2 regions of the Pedobacter sp. JCM 36344 genome follow, and region 2 is predicted to be linked to the other one. Evidence: riboswitches for the same ligand, from Rfam matches in the RefSeq annotation. Region 2 holds a riboswitch; the other holds the start of a gene.
The links. A riboswitch is a leader RNA that binds a small molecule or an ion and turns the genes downstream of it on or off. The one in region 2 is predicted to bind S-adenosylmethionine.
Positions count from the first base shown of each region.

Region 1 (4,438 bases), on a different contig from region 2:
TCAAAAGTAATCCGCTCTTGATTTGAAACTTTCTCAGCGATGAACCTAAGTTGTTCAGATAAGTCCTGATCGTGAATTAAAACTGATAATGTTGACGTAGTACTCATTAAGTTTTTATAATATGGCAAAAGTAAGATAAAATCAAGAGAACACATTTCCTCAAGAACTATTACCTGTCAGGGTTGTGTAAAAGAGCTGTAATACAAAAAGGAATTCAAAATCAATTGAATCCCTTTTCACGTAACCAAAGTGTCAAATTATTTTACTGCCTTTGTAAAGTTAAGCACGATGTAGGCTGGTGATGTACCATATTCAACAGGTGACTTAATCACCATATTATTTCCATCGCTAGAAGTAAGTACCAGTCGATATCCAGAGGTTACATTCTTAGCTTTATCTCCTTCAAAAATCTTTTTGAATTGAAAAGTTTGATCTGCTGGTGAAGCTGACCAATAGATAGATTGTGTTTTTGCTGCGCAAGCTCCACCACCGGGGAGCGTATAAGTTCCATTACCGCTGTTTGTTAGGCTCCAGGTACTTCCTTGAAAGCAAGTATAGGAACCTTCATCAAACAAAGATTTAACCGCAGATTGCGGAAGTCCTTCAAAAGTAATATCGCTCAATACCCAGTTACCAGTTATGTCGCCTCTTTTGACCGTTGAGTTTGCAGCACCCTTAGGGGAACAGCTTTGCAAAACCATTAATGAACTACATAAAATGGCTGCTATTAGGATTATTCTTTTCATATCAATGTTGTTTTGCTTTTCAATTACACAAATCTTGCCAAAACTTAAACAGAATATTTTCTACCTTTATCACTGTTAAGCTTAATAAGCGCTTATCTACCTAACAATATCATAATGAAGCCCGAAACACTTGCTATACATTCCGGAAATTTATTCAAAGCAAGCACCAATGATGTGACCAGCCCTATTAACCTATCTACAACTTTTTTAAGAAATGAAGAAGGTGGCTATTCAGGCGGACATATCTACAGCAGGGTAAGTAATCCAAACAGGTCTAATCTTGAAAAAACACTGGCAGATCTGGAGCATGGTGAGGAAGCCTGTGCTTTTTCATCTGGCAATACTGCAGGAATGAGCTTGTTTCAGGCGTTAAAACCGGGGAGTCACATCATCGCGCCGGATGATATGTATTGGGGTTTTAAAAAGCAGTTGATGTCCATCTTCGCAAGTACGCTGGAGTTTGATTTTGTCGACCTAACGAACCTTGAATCTTTAGAATCTTTTATTAAAGACAATACAGCCTTGATCTGGATCGAGACGCCATCAAATCCACTACTAAAAGTGACCGATATAAGTGCGATTTCTGCCATCGCCAAAAAACACAACCTCGTTATGGCATGTGACAGTACTTTTGCCTCCCCTTGTCTCCAAAATCCAATAGATCTTGGGGCAGATATCGTAATGCATTCTTCAACCAAATACATCGGTGGCCACAGTGACGTGCTAGGCGGCATTTTGATAACTGCTAAAATAGATGATCTTTGGGAAGCTATCAGAAATATACAACAAATAGGTGGAGCGGTACCATCTCCTTTTGATTGCTTTCTTTTATTACGAAGCATAAAGACACTGCCTTACCGGATGCGTGGCCATAGTGAAAATGGTATGGCTCTGGCCATATTTCTTGAGCAACACCAACAGGTTGAGGCTGTGTACTACCCTGGCTTAGTTTCGCATCCGCAGCACGAGATCGCCAAAAAACAAATGAGTTCGTTTGGTGGAATGATGTCTATCTTGGTTAAAGGTGGTGCCCAGGAAGCAAGAAAAGTTGTAAACACAGTAAAGATTTTCGCTCAGGCTACTAGTCTGGGCGGCGTAGAAAGCTTAATAGAGCACAGGGCATCCGTTGAAGGACCTGACACAAAAACTCCACAGAATTTAATTCGGATATCGGTCGGCCTAGAACATATTGACGACCTAATTGAGGATATAAATCAGGCTTTAAGCTAATAAAACCCAGTGAATCAAGCTAAAAGATCTATTCATTAAATTTCATTCAACTGAAATTCAGTATATTATAAAATAATCAGAATAATATTTTGGTATATTTAAGTGTATATTATACATTTGTACCAACACATAGCAATAGCTATGAAGTCATGCCTTATTATATGGTTTGATTTATAAAGAAGTGGCGAGAGACAGGCTCAATGACCCACTGGCAACCCTCCAATTGGAGAAGGTGCCAATTCCTGACCAGGGTGCATGGTGCTTCTTGGAAAGATAAATTTAAACAAGATGAAAACAGTTAAATTCTTACCATATCTAATCAATTGTTGTAGCCATAAGCATACTCCCTGTATGTGCTGTTGCATGCTATAAAAACAACAATCTTCCCTTTGTGTAAATAATTCAATCCGGAAGGCCCTTCAAAAGGGTACGCCAAAGAACTATGTACAATTAAAATTTACTTTTCTAAACTTAAATTATGTCAACTTCCTACAAATTCGAAACACTACAAATACATGCTGGCCAAGAAATAGACCCAACAACAGGTTCACGAGCCGTCCCAATTTACCAAACCACTTCTTACGCATTCAAGAACTCGGAACATGGCGCAAACCTTTTTGCATTAAAAGAGTTCGGCAATATTTACACCCGCATCATGAACCCAACTACTGATGTATTTGAGAAACGAGTTGCGGCATTGGAAGGCGGAGTCGCAGCATTGGCTGTGGGATCAGGACTGGCGGCGCAGTTTATAGCGCTTAATAATATTCTTCAGGTAGGGGACAATTTCGTTTCGTCATCACACTTATACGGCGGTTCCTACAATCAATTTAAGGTAGCATTTAAGCGTATTGGAATCGAAGTCAAATTCGCCAATGGTGATAATGTGGAAGATTTCGAAGCACAAATCGATAGCAAAACAAAGGCGATATACCTAGAAAGTATAGGGAATCCTTCTTTCAGCATTATTGACTTTGAAAGGCTTTCTGCGATAGCAAATAAACACGATTTACCCTTGATTGTGGATAATACTTTTGGCGCAGCAGGATACCTATTCAAGCCTCTAGCGCATGGAGCACACATCGTAGTGCAGTCTGCGACCAAATGGATTGGAGGCCATGGCACGAGCATTGGCGGGGTGATAGTTGATGGCGGAACTTACAATTGGGGAAATGGAAAGTTCCCTCAGTTTAGCGAGCCGTCCGAAGGCTACCACGGACTGGTATTTAGCGATGTTTTTGGAATAGGTAGCCCTTTTGGAAACATACAATTTGCCATTCGCGCCAGAGTTGAGGGCCTACGCGACTTTGGCCCATCTTTGTCGCCTTTCAACTCATTTTTGCTAATTCAAGGTTTAGAAACCTTATCATTGAGGGTTCAGCGTCACGTAGATAACGCTTTGTCCCTTGCGCAATGGCTCGACGGTCACGAAGCGGTCAAGAAAGTCAATTATCCAGGACTGGAAAGTAGCCCTTATCACGCCAATGCTAAAAAATATTTACAAAACGGTTTTGGTGCCATGTTGTCTTTTGAATTAAATGGAGATGCGAGTAGCACGACCACAGTTGTAGATAGCCTCAAATTAGTGAGTCATGTTGCAAATGTCGGCGACGCAAAAACGCTGATCATTCAGCCATCAGCAACAACACATCAACAACTGAGCATGGAGGAACAAGCAGCATCAGGGGTATTGCCTAATCTCTTAAGGGTTTCAGTTGGTCTGGAGCATATAGATGATATCAAGGCAGACTTTGAACAGGCCTTCGCAATAATAAACCATAAATAATAACAATACGTTTACACATATAATGAGTACTAAGGCTACTTACAATTACGATAATCCGTTTAGGTTAGAAAGCGGAAATGAACTTGCAAACATTCAAATTGCTTATCAAACTTATGGGAAATTAAACAGTAATAAAGATAATGTAATCTGGGTTTGTCATGCACTTACCGCCAATTCTGACGTTCTTGAATGGTGGAAAGGATTGTTTGGTAATAATGACCTGTTTAATCCAGAGGAACACTTTATAGTTTGTGCCAATATACTGGGATCCCATTATGGAAGCACAAATCCCTTAAGTGTAAATGAAGCTACCGGCCAGCCTTATTATTTATCTTTTCCTGAATTTACGATAAGAGATATCGTTAATGGACATCGTTTATTAGCTGATCACTTAAACATTGGGAAGATAAAAGTCCTAATAGGAGGTTCTTTAGGCGGTCATCAGGCCATGGAGTGGGCTATTGCCGATAACAACAAAATTGAGAATTTAATCCTAATGGCCACAAATGCATCACATTCCCCATGGGGAATAGCATTCAATGAGAGTCAACGACTAGCAATCTCAACAGACCGCAGCTTTTATGCTCAAAATCCTAAAGGAGGCTTAAAAGGTCTTAAGACTGCCCGAAGCATTGCATTGTTGTCATATAGGACTTATGAAGCGTATTCGGCTACT
Region 1 covers NZ_JBKHKK010000014.1:46,340-50,777, reverse strand. The annotation lists gene mqnE (aminofutalosine synthase MqnE) at 1-107, opposite strand, end outside; gene ACHFIZ_RS13860 (hypothetical protein) at 258-746, opposite strand; gene ACHFIZ_RS13855 (trans-sulfuration enzyme family protein) at 861-1,976, shown strand; SAM riboswitch class I at 2,145-2,256, shown strand; gene ACHFIZ_RS13850 (O-acetylhomoserine aminocarboxypropyltransferase/cysteine synthase family protein) at 2,455-3,762, shown strand; gene metX (homoserine O-acetyltransferase) at 3,785-4,438, shown strand, end outside.
Region 1: it holds a riboswitch for S-adenosylmethionine, as region 2 does, so the genes downstream of both, ACHFIZ_RS13850 (O-acetylhomoserine aminocarboxypropyltransferase/cysteine synthase family protein) here and metH (methionine synthase) in region 2, are expected to answer to the same signal.

Region 2 (4,438 bases):
GTCCTGAATTCTTAACCGGCTCTACCCGCATGAAATCCGGTACTGCTCAAAAACTAGCCTTGAATATGCTCAGTACAGCTGTAATGATCAAATTAGGCAAAGTCAAGGGAAATAAGATGGTAGATATGCAATTGACCAATCATAAGCTGGTTGATCGAGGCACCCAGATGGTGATGAAAGAACTCAACATCAACCACGAGCGTGCAGAAGATCTTCTTTTGCGTTATGGGAGTGTGAGAAAAGCTGTCGAAGCCAGTCAAAAACCATTGTAACTATGCATGAGATCGAACCTTATTACCTCTGGCGTGATGATTACATCGCTGCAGAAGATGATCGTTCCCCCTTTTTTGAAACACAATATTCTGAGTTTTACTTTGACAAGCAACTATATAATTTCCTGATCCACCCCCAATGGGATGATTTTGGATCCAGCACCATGTATATCAAGGTTCTGTATACCGATTATGATAGCAATTACTCGATCATAGAATTCATTGGGGAGTGGAATGATGCCATTAACAATGACATAATGCTGCTCAAAAGAGAGATCATTGAACTCATGATCGACGAAGGAATCAACAAGTTTATCTTGATCGGAGAAAACGTTTTGAATTTTCACTCCTCTGAAGAGGACAGCTATTATGAAGAGTGGTTTCAGGATGTGGAAGATGGATGGATTACGGGGATCAATTTCCAGGAACACGTCATCACTGAGTTTCGCAACTATAATATTGACTATTATATCAATTTCGGGGGACAGCTTGACGATTTGGCATGGCGGACATTAAAACCAGTTCAGCTATTTACAAAAGTTGAAGAAATCCTGACAAAAAGACTAGGGGCATAGGATTTGTTAGAAAGAAAGTATTAGTATCTTTAAATAAATTTAAGAGAAATGAATAACGACAATAATTACGAGTGGGCACAAAAATCTGTGTTTGTTGAGAACCAAACAGGAGTAGTTGCCAAAAAATTCTTCGCAAACGTCTTCTTATGGATGTTTATAGCATTGGGTCTTTCTACGTTATCGGCCTATATTATGGCAAGTAATGAAGAATTGTTTTCGATCCTTAGAAATCCAGAGACTTTAAAACCAACCGTTCTTGGATATGTAGCGATGTTCGCGCCACTAGGATTGGTTTTGCTAATGAGCGCAGGCTTAAGTAAGCTATCTTATGGTGCACTCTTGGTTACTTTTGTAGCCTATTCTGTTTTAACAGGATTGAGTTTAAGCTTTATCTTACTTGCTTACACGTCCAGTTCGGTGATCAGCTGTTTCGCTGGAGCTGCTGGTATTTTTGGAATCATGGCTTTCCTTGGTTACACAACCAATGTGGATCTGACCAAGTTCGGACCGATATTAATGGTTGGTGTAATTGGTTTGGTCATTGCAAGTGTAGTAAACATGTTTATTCAAAGCGAAAGCTTTAGCTTGTTTATGGCATTCATTGGTATTGCAATCTTTACTGCTCTAACTGCCTATGATGTTCAGAAACTGAAAAGAATTGGCGAGGGTATCGAAGAAAGTGGCGCTAGAATGGAAGATGGAGATACTAAGAAATTAGCCATCATGGGGGCATTGTCATTATACCTAGACTTTTTAAATATCTTCTTGTTCCTTCTAAGGATATTCGGAGGTAGAAGATAATAGCTAATAAATATAAATAAGAGCTCGCATTTATTGTGGGCTTTTTTTGTGTTTATAACAAAATGAGTCGGAGCAGCCTCTGGGCTTCTAGGTAGCTCAGAGCATACTCCTAGGGAACTCCTAGCCATAATAGGGCCTTTTACCCAACAAATAGGCTCTAAACCCGCTGTTAGTCCTCTGTTAGTGCAACACTAGCTACAAAAGTCTTCAAAGCATAAATCATAGATTTTTTGGAAATGATTTTTCTTTATTGCATTTTTGCAATGCTTATAGAGAAAGACGGAGGGATTAGACCCTGCGAAGTCTTAGCAACCTGTGCTTACAAGGTGCTAAATTCTACTGGAACGGCCATGATGCCTCCTGAAAGATAAGTTAGTTAGTAGCATAAAGCTGGTGTTAAACGGCTGGTCTCCATAACTTTCCCTTAAGCTTTGTTTGTAATTAGTTCGGCACTTGTTTAGGCCTCAGCCTCTATCAATTTTAGCTTATTACCTGCTCATATAGTATAACTTAAATGGACATTAGAGAAGAATTAGAGAAACGTATCCTGATCATAGATGGTGCCATGGGCACAATGATCCAACGTTACATTCTAACAGAAGAGGATTTTAGAGGGGAAAGGTTTAAGAATCATCCCTGTGATGTTAAGGGAAATAACGATTTATTAAACCTAACCAGACCAGACATTATTAAGGCCATTCATACAGAATATCTAAAGGCCGGCACTGACATTATAGAAACCAACACTTTCAGTACACAACGCATATCCCTGGCAGATTACCAGATGGAAGAGCTGGATTATGAAATGAGTTTCGAAGGTGCCAAAATAGCTAAAGAAGCTGTTAATGAGTTTATGAAGGCCAATCCTGGTCGGAAATGTTATGTTGCCGGTGCCATTGGGCCAACCAATAGAACACTTTCTATTTCACCAGATGTAAACGACCCTGGTTACAGAGCGCTAACATTCGACCAGCTTGTTGACGCCTATTATGAGCAAATCAGGGGATTGATAGACGGTGGATCCGATGTTCTACTTATCGAAACCATATTTGATACGCTAAACGCCAAAGCGGCGATCTATGCAATAAAGAAATACGAAGCGGTTATCGGTCGCAAAATAGAGATCATGATTTCCGGTACCATTACAGATGCGTCCGGAAGAACATTATCCGGCCAAACGGTAGAAGCTTTCCTGAATTCGGTTATCCACGCTAAACCCTTAAGCATTGGTTTCAACTGCGCCCTGGGGGCGAAAGACATGAGACCTCACATTGAGGAGCTTTCTGCCAAAGCAGGATGTTATGTATCTGCTTACCCCAATGCCGGACTGCCTAATGAGTTTGGGGCTTATGATGAGATGCCTCACGAAACTGCACATCTTGTGGAAGATTTTATTCAAAATGGTTTTGTGAATATTGTTGGTGGTTGTTGCGGAACTACACCAGATCATATTGGTTGCATTGCTGAAAAAGCAAAAGGAATAGAACCGAGAAAAATTCCTGTTATTGAGAACTTTTTGCGCCTGAGTGGACTGGAACCCGTAGCGATCACACCAGAGAGCATCTTTGTAAACATTGGAGAACGTACCAATATCACAGGTTCGCCTAAGTTTTCGAAGCTTATTTTAAGCGGAGACTTTGAGGCTGCGCTAACTGTTGCCAGACAACAGGTGGAAGGTGGTGCTCAAGTCATTGATGTAAACATGGATGAAGGCATGATCGATTCAGAAGCATCTATGACTAAGTTTCTCAACCTTATCGCTTCTGAACCAGATATCTCCAAGCTTCCCATCATGGTCGATTCTTCCAAATGGACGGTTATTGAAGCCGGCTTGAAGTGTTTGCAAGGAAAAGGCATAGTGAACTCAATTTCCCTTAAAGAGGGCGAAGATAAGTTTAGAGAAAGCGCACAAAAGATCATGACTTATGGCGCAGCTGTTGTGGTAATGGCTTTCGACGAGCGTGGACAGGCAGACAGTTTTGAGAGAAGAAAAGAGATCTGTAAAAGATCTTATGACATATTAGTTAACGAGATTGACTTTCCTGCACAGGACATTATTTTCGACCCAAACATCCTGACAGTTGCAACAGGACTAGAAGAGCACAACAATTACGCTGTTGATTTTATCAATGCAACAAGATGGATTAAAGAAAACCTGCCTCATGCAAAAGTAAGTGGCGGGGTATCCAATATTTCCTTCTCCTTTAGGGGTAACAATACGGTAAGAGAAGCCATGCACTCTGCATTTCTTTACCACGCGATTAAGGCGGGGTTAGATATGGGAATTGTAAATGCAGGGATGCTTGAAGTATATCAGGAGATTCCACCTGAACTTCTGGTGTTGGTAGAAGATGTACTTCTAAACCGCAGAGACGATGCTACCGAACGACTGGTCGAATTTGCAGATACCATAAAAACCAAAGGAAAAGAGATCATTAGAAACGAAGAATGGCGTAAAGAGTCTGTAGAATCAAGACTTTCCCATTCGTTAGTAAAAGGAATCATCGAATATCTTGATGCCGATGTGGAGGAAGCAAGACAGCAATACCCGAGACCAATACATGTCATCGAAGGTCCATTGATGGATGGTATGAACATCGTTGGTGATCTTTTTGGTGCCGGTAAAATGTTCCTGCCTCAGGTAGTAAAATCTGCAAGGGTAATGAAAAAGGCGGTAGCTTATCTACTGCCATTTATCGAACAGGAGAAGCTCGAAAATCCAGATCAGGATCAGAATTCATCTGCTGGTCGGGTATTAATGGCTACGGTAAAAGGTGACGTACATGACAT
Region 2 covers NZ_JBKHKK010000012.1:119,460-123,897, reverse strand. The annotation lists gene murQ (N-acetylmuramic acid 6-phosphate etherase) at 1-272, shown strand, start outside; gene ACHFIZ_RS12980 (hypothetical protein) at 275-847, shown strand; gene ACHFIZ_RS12975 (Bax inhibitor-1/YccA family protein) at 896-1,648, shown strand; SAM riboswitch class I at 1,913-2,022, shown strand; gene metH (methionine synthase) at 2,163-4,438, shown strand, end outside.